Regions from separate parts of the Dendrosporobacter quercicolus genome, predicted to be linked through region 1. Evidence: riboswitches for the same ligand, from Rfam matches in the RefSeq annotation. Region 1 holds a riboswitch; each other region holds the start of a gene.
What was found. Region 1 has a riboswitch for cobalamin ahead of BLR06_RS06425 (nicotinate-nucleotide--dimethylbenzimidazole phosphoribosyltransferase). Riboswitches for the same ligand answer to the same signal wherever they lie in the genome.
Positions count from the first base shown of each region.

Region 2: it holds a riboswitch for cobalamin, as region 1 does, so the genes downstream of both, BLR06_RS18145 (acyl-CoA dehydrogenase family protein) here and BLR06_RS06425 (nicotinate-nucleotide--dimethylbenzimidazole phosphoribosyltransferase) in region 1, are expected to answer to the same signal.
Region 3: it holds a riboswitch for cobalamin, as region 1 does, so the genes downstream of both, BLR06_RS07695 (TonB-dependent receptor plug domain-containing protein) here and BLR06_RS06425 (nicotinate-nucleotide--dimethylbenzimidazole phosphoribosyltransferase) in region 1, are expected to answer to the same signal.
Region 4: it holds a riboswitch for cobalamin, as region 1 does, so the genes downstream of both, BLR06_RS07715 (sugar phosphate isomerase/epimerase family protein) here and BLR06_RS06425 (nicotinate-nucleotide--dimethylbenzimidazole phosphoribosyltransferase) in region 1, are expected to answer to the same signal.

Region 1 is NZ_FNHB01000002.1:77,352-79,551, reverse strand. Features, by position in the region: gene BLR06_RS06425 (nicotinate-nucleotide--dimethylbenzimidazole phosphoribosyltransferase) at 1-828, opposite strand, end outside; cobalamin riboswitch at 928-1,124, opposite strand; gene cobS (adenosylcobinamide-GDP ribazoletransferase) at 1,228-1,980, opposite strand.
Region 2 is NZ_FNHB01000016.1:6,444-8,643, forward strand. Features, by position in the region: gene BLR06_RS18140 (DUF4127 family protein) at 1-227, opposite strand, end outside; cobalamin riboswitch at 893-1,069, shown strand; gene BLR06_RS18145 (acyl-CoA dehydrogenase family protein) at 1,320-2,200, shown strand, end outside.
Region 3 is NZ_FNHB01000002.1:352,152-354,351, forward strand. Features, by position in the region: gene BLR06_RS07690 (hypothetical protein) at 158-493, shown strand; cobalamin riboswitch at 586-768, shown strand; gene BLR06_RS07695 (TonB-dependent receptor plug domain-containing protein) at 993-2,200, shown strand, end outside.
Region 4 is NZ_FNHB01000002.1:357,091-359,290, forward strand. Features, by position in the region: gene BLR06_RS07705 (ABC transporter ATP-binding protein) at 1-470, shown strand, start outside; partial or broken gene BLR06_RS19215 (precorrin-8X methylmutase) at 532-699, shown strand; cobalamin riboswitch at 780-960, shown strand; gene BLR06_RS07715 (sugar phosphate isomerase/epimerase family protein) at 1,341-2,200, shown strand, end outside.

The DNA of each region.
Region 1 (2,200 bases):
TTTGGAAATATGCGAAGGTATGGCATATTTTTCAATATCACTGTTCAGTCTGGCGGCGCACGCGTAGGCCACAGCGGTAATAAAGCCGTCAATCACAAACGGGGTTTTCAGCCGGGCGCACGCCGACATCCCGGCGCAGATGGCCACAATATCAAACCCGCCCACACAGCGGAGAATGTCAGGTACTGTTTGCATTGCAGCCTTATGCCGGGCCACGCCGTTACCGACCACCAAGCGTTTTCTTTTTAAGAAATCATTATTGACCGGGCTTGCGCCATAGCCTACCAAGAATTCAGGAAACATACCGGTTAAAGCATGCAGTACCGCCGCTGAAGTGGTGGTGTTGCCGATTCCCATTTCACCAAAGGACAGTAAATTAACCCCCTGCCCGCCAATCAGTTCCGCTGCCGTTTCCTCGCCTGCCCGCCAGGCTTCTTCAAACTCAGCCTTAGTCATAGCCTCGGTTTTCATAAAGTTTTTGGTTCCCCTGGCTACTTTACGGTCAAGGCCCACGGCGCTTTCATTGTCCACGCCGACATCAACTACCGAATAAGGAATCGCATTGCTTTTGCAAAAGCAACTGATCGTGGCGCCGCCGGCGACCATATTTTTCCCCTGCAGATAAGTGATGGACGACGGAAAAGCGGCAATTCCTTCTTCTACCACACCATTATCGGCGGCAAACACCACATGATGCGGACGCAGTTCGTCATGCATCGTTTCCCAGGCCAACAGAACTTTACGAAAATATTTCTCCAGCAATCCCAAACTATTTGGAGGCTTGGCCGCCCCTTCAATCAGCTCATTTACCGCTGCCTCATAATCCATACAATCTCCTCCTTATTGTCGGGATAAATAAAAATACCTAGCCCAAAAAGGCTAGGTCTAAAACTCCTATCCTTCTGGCAATACCTCTTGCGCGGAGGCAGATGTCAGCCGATACAGGCAGGTCTCCTGGCTTACGGATCAGCGGCCTCTGCGCCTTCCCGGCTGCGCCGGTGGCATTTGGCAGAGGTCCTCCCCGATTACAGTGGCGCGACCGCAGCGTTTAAGGATTAGACTAACCCTTCCGCCTTCCCTATTCTCCTCTCCCCTGGAGAGGCACCTGTTTGGTGGCAATAATTATTTAACTGTTTCATTCGTCTACTTCTACTTCATTATAACATTTCCTACCGAAAATTACAGGTTCGCAAAATGTTGAAGCGTAAAGTAAATATTTTGCTATCATTACAGGCAAAACGCAACCAGCACGGCAACTTCGCTCAGTTCCAGAACTGCGCCGTAAACATCACCGGTCATACCGCCCAGACGGTTGGCTACATACCGGGCTGCAAGCAGCCCGAAAGTAAAGCCGGCGACCGCCGGCCACAGGCCGGTAAGTCCAAAGGGCGCGACCAGCACCAGCGTCAATAAGCCGGCAATCCAAACCGTATAGCTGCCGGTTCCTCCTGCGAAACTCTTTCCCAGCCCCTCCGCCCGGGCATAAGGAAAGAGAGCAATGGCTGCAACAACGGTCATGCGAGCCGTAACAGGCATGACAAACAAGGCCGGAATTAAGCGTCCAGACGGTAGATCGACCAACAGAGAATACTTCAGCAGTACCAGCAGGAAAAAGCTAATGGCGCCAAAAGCGCCAATCCGGCTGTCCTTCATAATTTCCAGCATCCGTTCTCTCGACCGGCCTGAAAATATTCCGTCAGCCGTATCCATTAAACCATCGCAATGCAAAGCCCCGGTAATCATAATTTCAACAATAATCAAAACTGCTGCCAGCACATGCACCGGAGCGTTCCCCGGTGCATAAAAATGGGCGCCATAAGCAATTGCCGCCAGAATAAGGCCAATAATCCCGCCAATTAAGGGAAAAAATTTAACACTGCGTCCAAAAGCCCCAGGCGCCCAGGCCGGAGGATTTTGGACCTGAATGCGTGTTAGAAACTGAAAAGCAGTAATAAAATCGCTATAAAGATTTTTCAGCATATCAGACACCGTCCTAGCGTAAGCTTCCAATACTATTTTGATTATGGCCGGCCGCTATCCTTCTGGAAATTGCGATTCGGCAATATTATCCTGCAATTGGCTATTAAAATTCAGGCGCAGCGATTTGCATCCGCCTGCCAAAACCATCCTGCACCAAAAAACAGCTCCCGGCTATGCTTGTGCTTTGGAGGGCTTGGGGATTGCAGCGGCCCGCTGGCCT
Region 2 (2,200 bases), on a different contig from region 1:
CACTCCCATAACCGCTCAGGATTGCCATTGCGGTTGCGGCCGCCAAGATAATCAACCGGCGGCGTTAAAATTGTCCAATCCACCGCTTTGACGGTGTCTGCCGCATAATCCAGTGATACCGGCCGGTCATCCAGTGGTACATACAGGATGGTTTTAGCCCACGCAGGAGGCAATATCAAGGCCCAGGCAAGACTGAAAACTACAAGTTTTAACCAAAGAAACTTCATTTTTCCCCCTTCTTAACTGTGGCAATATTTGTATAAAAATGGCCTCAATAATTGTCTTATTTACTATATCACATTTCCGTATTTTAAAGAATAATGTCGAAAATAATCTTTATGCAGCTTCGTCTGTTTTGTTGCAAAGCAGACGAAAAAAGGTTAATTATTTTAATAATAAAAATATTATAATAATTTAAATTATTTGTCTTATTTATATTGACAAATTAGGATTTGATGTGTAATACTTAGCGTGTAAGGTGTTTTGTGAAAAATTTCATAATGTCCAGAATAGGTATCCTTTCGTGCTTAAGCGGGAAGACAGGTAGAAAAGCCAGCGCGCTTCGCCAATGGATATCCGGGGGCCAAAGGCCGCCAGAAAAATTGTCTGTTCGACAATTACCGCTAGTATCTGAGTCAGCAGCTGGCGGATTAGCAACCGGGCAGATTGCCAGCTATGTGAAAAAATTCATAATATCGGCGACAGGCGATTTTAGGCTAATAGGGAAGGGCGGTGCGTTTCCCCCGCATGGCTTAAAAATCTGCAGTAACGACACCGGAGAAATCGGGGGGAGTTACAGATTTTGGTCAAATTCCTGTTGGACAATTACCGTTTGATCTGTAAGCCAGCAAACTGGCTTGGGATAAGTTATAGCAGCATTTTTGCAAAAAATTTTATACCATTCGGAATAGGTGCCTTTAGGGCTTAATAGAGAAGACCGGTGAAAAGCCGGCGCGGTCCCGCCGCTGTATAGTTGAAGAATCTGCAACAACGTCACTGGAGAGATCCGGGAAGGCGCAGAGTTTTGATGAAGCTAAGCCAGAAGAACTGCCTGTTCGACAATCACCGTTTGACCTGCGAGCGATGGGGAGGAGATTACCGGAAAGATTCAAAATTTTCAGGCTTATTTGCCGTGGGAATTTTGAGGTTCCTGTAATAAAAATGTCCCTTTTCGCCAGCGGCGGAGAGGGATTTTGTTTTTGAGGAGGTGATGAAGCGCTAGGCCGGGCGGCAGCACTGATTGATCTGTTTGCGAAAAACTAGCTGTAAATGAAAAATAGTAATTATGCTTTGAGCAAAAGGAAAGGAAGGATATGAATATGGGTTTGTTTACACTTACTGAGGAACAGGAAATGCTGCGCAAAGTGATCAGGGAATTTGTGGAGGCGGAAATAGCGCCCAAGGCTCATGAATGGGACGAACAGAATTATTGTCCGACCGAATTGTTTGGGCTTTTGGGTGAAATGGGCATTATCGGAACTTTTGTTCCTGAAGAATATGGCGGAGCCGGTCTGGGATTTATTGAACGGTCAATTTGCCTGGAAGAATTGGGCAGGCACTCGGCGGGCCTGGCGATCAGCGTAATGGCGCATCAGTTGTGCATGGGCGGGATATTGTTTTTTGGCACAGAGGAGCAAAAACAAAAATATTTGCCTGATCTGGCCAGCGGCAAAAAGATCGGCGCTTTGTCATTAACCGAGGCGACCGGCGGTTCGGATTTTATGGGGCAAAAGTCAACAGGCGAATTTAAGGACGGCAAATGGGTGCTGAATGGCCGAAAATGTTTTATTACCAATGCTGCTGTGGCTGATATTGATCTGTGGACGGTAATTACCGGGAAAAATGAGAAAGGCCGGCCAGTTATGACGGCATTTTTGATTGATAAAGATACACCAGGCCATACTTCGGGCCGGGTTGAGCACAAAATCGGGCTGCGGTCGTCAAACACCGGCGATGTGAGCTGTGTCAATGTTACACTTGGACCTGAGCAAATGCTGGCGCAGGAGGGCAGTGGTCCCAAAATAGCTTTATCCACTATTCAGGAAGTGGGCCGGGCCGGAATGAGCGCCATCAATGTAGGCATTCTGCGGGGCTGCCTGGAAGAGTCGGTCAAGTTTTCCAATGAACGGATTATTTATGGCAAACCACTCAACAAGCTCATGAATATTCAGTTTGCCATTGCGGAGACCAAGCTGGATTA
Region 3 (2,200 bases), 270 kb from region 1:
ATGGGAAGGGGATTTGCATAGTTTTAATATATGCTTATTTCGATTCGGCGTGTTTAAAAACGCCGGATTTTTACGTTATGCCAAAAAGCATTCGCAGCGAATGCTTTTTATTATGATTAGAAATGATAAGGTTGAACCCTAACTTAAAGGAGATATTATGTTTAGTGTGAATGAATTGGCCTGGCTGTTAAGAGAAGCCGTGGTTCATTTGATCAGTTTGGCAAGCATTTTTATTTTTTTACGGGTAGCTGACTGGAATATAAAGCACTGGCCGGATTTATCGGTTATAGCGGTGGTTGCGGCAATCATGACAGTTTATGTTTATTATCAATACATTCTGACAGGCAGCATTGTAGTGGCTTCCGAGCTGCTGGCCCTGTTTTCCTGCGCTGTGATTATCGGGATTCACTGGTATTTTCGCTTATCGCTTAATGCTATTTTGGTTATGGTTATTCCGGTTATTATCCTGGTAATGCTGGGAATGGGACTGTAAAGCAAGCTTGAATTGCGGTTTGCAGAGGACAAATTCCGCCATAGATATTGCAAAATCAGCCTTATTATGCCATAATTCTCATATAAAGTGAAAATTTTATATTTGGTATAGGTGCCCGCAGAGGGCTTAATAGGGAAGACCGGTTAAAGGCCGGCGCGGTCCCGCCACTGTAATAGGGAGCTAGTCCGGATATGCCACTGAGGCCATGGGTCTTGGGAAGGTGCGGATGAGCAATGAACTAGAGCCAGGAGAACTGCCTGTATAGCAATCACCGTTTGACCCGCGAGCGATGGGGAGGGGATTTGTGCAGTTTTATTGTGCTTATTTCGTCCCGGCGTAAATTTACGCCGGGATTTATTTATGCGAAAATCAATGTGTACAAACCTCCCCTTAATACAGGGAGGTTTTTTTATGCGCTGATCACATACCGGGTTTATTTTCAGGAATGACGTAACAGGCAGGTAAGCATTTTTTGTATTGTGACAGAGGGAGAGAGACGATGAATTTAAACGTGAAGAAAAAATTTTTACTGGGACTGGTTGTAGGAATATTGGGTCAACCAGCCTGTAGTTTTGCCAGCGAGGCGGCGGAGTTTAATTTAGACGAGGTAATCGTGACGGCGCTTAGAGTGGAATCAAAAGATTTGGAGACTCCGGCCTATGTCAATATTTATACAGAGGAGCAGCTGAAAAGCACGGGAGCCGCCAACGTACTTGAGGCGATAAAATTTACGGAAGGAATGATTTATCATTCTATGGGCCCCGGCGGGCAATCCTGGGCCGGTATGACATCAAAGGCAGTAATTCGCGGCTCGGAAAAAGGGACATTAATATTAGTTAACGGCGTTAAAATGAATATGGACGGGAATTATAACCTGGAGGATATTCCGCTGCAAAATGTGGAACGGGTTGAAATATTGAAAGGAGCAGCTTCTGTTTTATATGGCAGTGAGGCCTTTGGCGGGGTGATCAACGTAATCACGAAAAAAACCGCGAACAATAGTATTGCCTATTCCCAGGGGAATTTTGGGCAGAAGAATCATTCTATTTCTCTACAGGCGGATCAATTCAGTATTATAGGCGCAATGCAGGAAATGGACCGGGTTAAAAGATTATCGGCATCAGGTTATGGCACCGGCGGCAGCGAAAAGCGTTCTTTTCAGTGGTCGTATCAACTCAATGAGCAATGGAGCTTTACGCACGGCCATATTGAAAACGAATACAGCTTTGAGCAATATGCCGGGTCAAAGCCCAATTTTGACTGGAATACCAGGAAGCAGGCCTCTCAATATGAAGACACAAAAGATTATTTGCGGCTTCATTATGACGGTGCGCGCTGGGATGTAGGGATTTACAGCAATCTTCAGCAACGTGATTATGACAAATATACCAGTCTGAATACAGCCAGTGCCAACCATAGCAATAGCGAACGATATAAATTTGCCGAATACGGTATTGATGCTCAGACTACATGGAATGCTTCCGGTGTTAATTTTCTGGGCGGCTGGGGCTATTCACATGCTCAGTATAAGAACAATGTCAGGCTGCCGGCTGCCGATAAACTTCGCTTGGATAAATCGCGTGACAGTTATTCAGCGTTTTTACAAGCCTCAAAAGAGATCGGCAATGATACCACTGTAATTTTGGGTATACGCCAGGACTATGTTGACACCGGCAGCGATACAATTTCAGCGTTTTCGCCGCAATT
Region 4 (2,200 bases), 280 kb from region 1:
CGGGAGCCGGGCCGTGTTCGGGTCAGAGCGTTCATATTATTGGCGGCGGCGGCTCGGCCGGCGGCATTATGCGGTCCTTATATGAAAAAGGCTGTTGTTTAAGCGGCGGCGTGTTTCATCAGGGAGACAGCGATACGGATGCGGCGGAGGCTTTTCAGGTCGATTATCTGGCCGGGCCGGCATTCGGGGCGATTGACGAGCGGCTTGCAGCCCTCAACCGGCATAAGGTTGCCTGCGCCGACTGGGTGGTATTGACCAATCTTTGCTATGGCCAGCAGAATATCGACAACCTGGCGGCGGCTTTTCAAGCGGCCAGGCTGACGGTGATTGAAGATACCGCTATTGACGGGCGAGATTTCACCGGCGGCCGGGCCACTGCGCTGTACCGGCGGCTTATTGCCCTGCCGCAGGTTGAGGTAATGACTACGCCTGAATTTCTGCTTCGTCTGAACAAGGCCGGGACGGAATGACAGAAGGGGGTGATGTTGCTCTGACGGCAAAGACCGCGGCAATCATGGAGGAAACCAGCAACGTCCGGCGCTGATTATTGGCGTGCCGGCGGGGTTTGTTGGGGCCAGTGAAGCCAAAGAACAGCAGATGCCGGACGGAAGAGTCCCCTATATCGTCGTCCAGGGCAATCAGGGGGGAAGTCCGATTGCGGCTGCGGTTGTCAATGCCTTGCTGTATATAATTCACTAGCGCCTGAGCGGGACAACAGCCCCGGAATTTAGACTTGACAAAGCGCTGCTCAAAATGTAATACTACACGTGAGTAGAACAATTGCATATGTTGGTGTAGGTGCCCGGTTGGGCTTAATAGGGAAGTCCGGTGCAATGCCGGCGCGGTCCCGCCACTGTAATGATGAGCAACCCCAAAAAATGCCACTGAAACTGAGGTTTTGGGAAGGTTTGGCAAGCGATGAATCTGAGCCAGGAGAACTGCCTATATGACAATCACCGTTACAACCTGCGAGAGATGGGGAGGGGATTTGCGCATGATCGGCAGTTGTGCTGCTGTGCTTATTTCGCCCCGGTATATTGATTGATACCGGGCTTTTATGTTCAATAATAAAAGCATCCCCGCCGGGGATGCTTTTCGCCGTTTTAAAGGGACAGGCTTTTTGAAATCCTGAATCCCCGGCCATTGGCCGGTTTGCGCGGCATGCGTCATTTAACCGAACGGTTATGGAACAGCTTTATTCAATTACAGGAAATGCTGGATCGATGAAACCCTGTTCCTTTCCTGAAGCATGGACAAAAGTTCCCCTTGCTTTTAGGCAACGAACGGTACGATAAACTAGGGCAGTTTGAAAGCACGCCCTGGGGAAAGGAAGGCTGGCTATGCTGCAACTCGTTAATTTATCGAATCATTGTTCAGAGGCGGAGCTGATTCACCATAGCGCCGATGTCCTTCAGGCCTTTTTACACCATCATCGCCTGGATGGAGTTGAAATGATGTTTTGCGGGCCTTGGGACGCCCGGGTTCATCGCCAGGAATGGATTCATGGCGTTCATTTGCGATTTTGGCCCAGCTGGCTTGATTTCTGGCATGGGAATCAGGCTGAGCTGCTCCGCCAGTTTGGCAGCCAGGCCGAAATCAGCAGCCTTTACGGCGGCCCGACCCGGGCGGAATGGCTGCAGGTATACCGGGACAATATCCGTATGGCCTATACTGCCGGAGCAAAATATGTGGTGTTTCACGTTTGTAACGCCCGGATGTCCGAGCTGTTTGACGGGCAGTTTTGCTACAGTTCCAGGGAAGTGATCGCTGCGACAGTTGAGGTGATCAACGTTTTGGCCGAGGATATTCCAAAAGATCTGGAATTGCTGTTTGAAAATTTGTGGTGGCCGGGTCTCACACTGGAGGATAAGGAGCTGACGGCAATGCTGTTGGACGGCGTAAAACACGGCAATTGCGGCATTATGCTGGATACCGGTCATTTGATGAACACGAACCTGGAACTGACCACGGAAGCCGAGGGCGTGGATTATATTCTGGAGACAGTGGAAAAACTGGGTTTATACCGGCATTATATCAAAGGCCTTCATTTGCACCGCTCCCTGTCCGGCCAATATGTGAAAGAAAACTGCCGGCAGGCGGTGAAATCAGCGGAACCGGCTGATATCTTCGCCCATATAGCAAAAATTGACGAGCATTTGCCGTTTAGTTCTCCGGAGGTGCGCCGGATCATTGATTATGT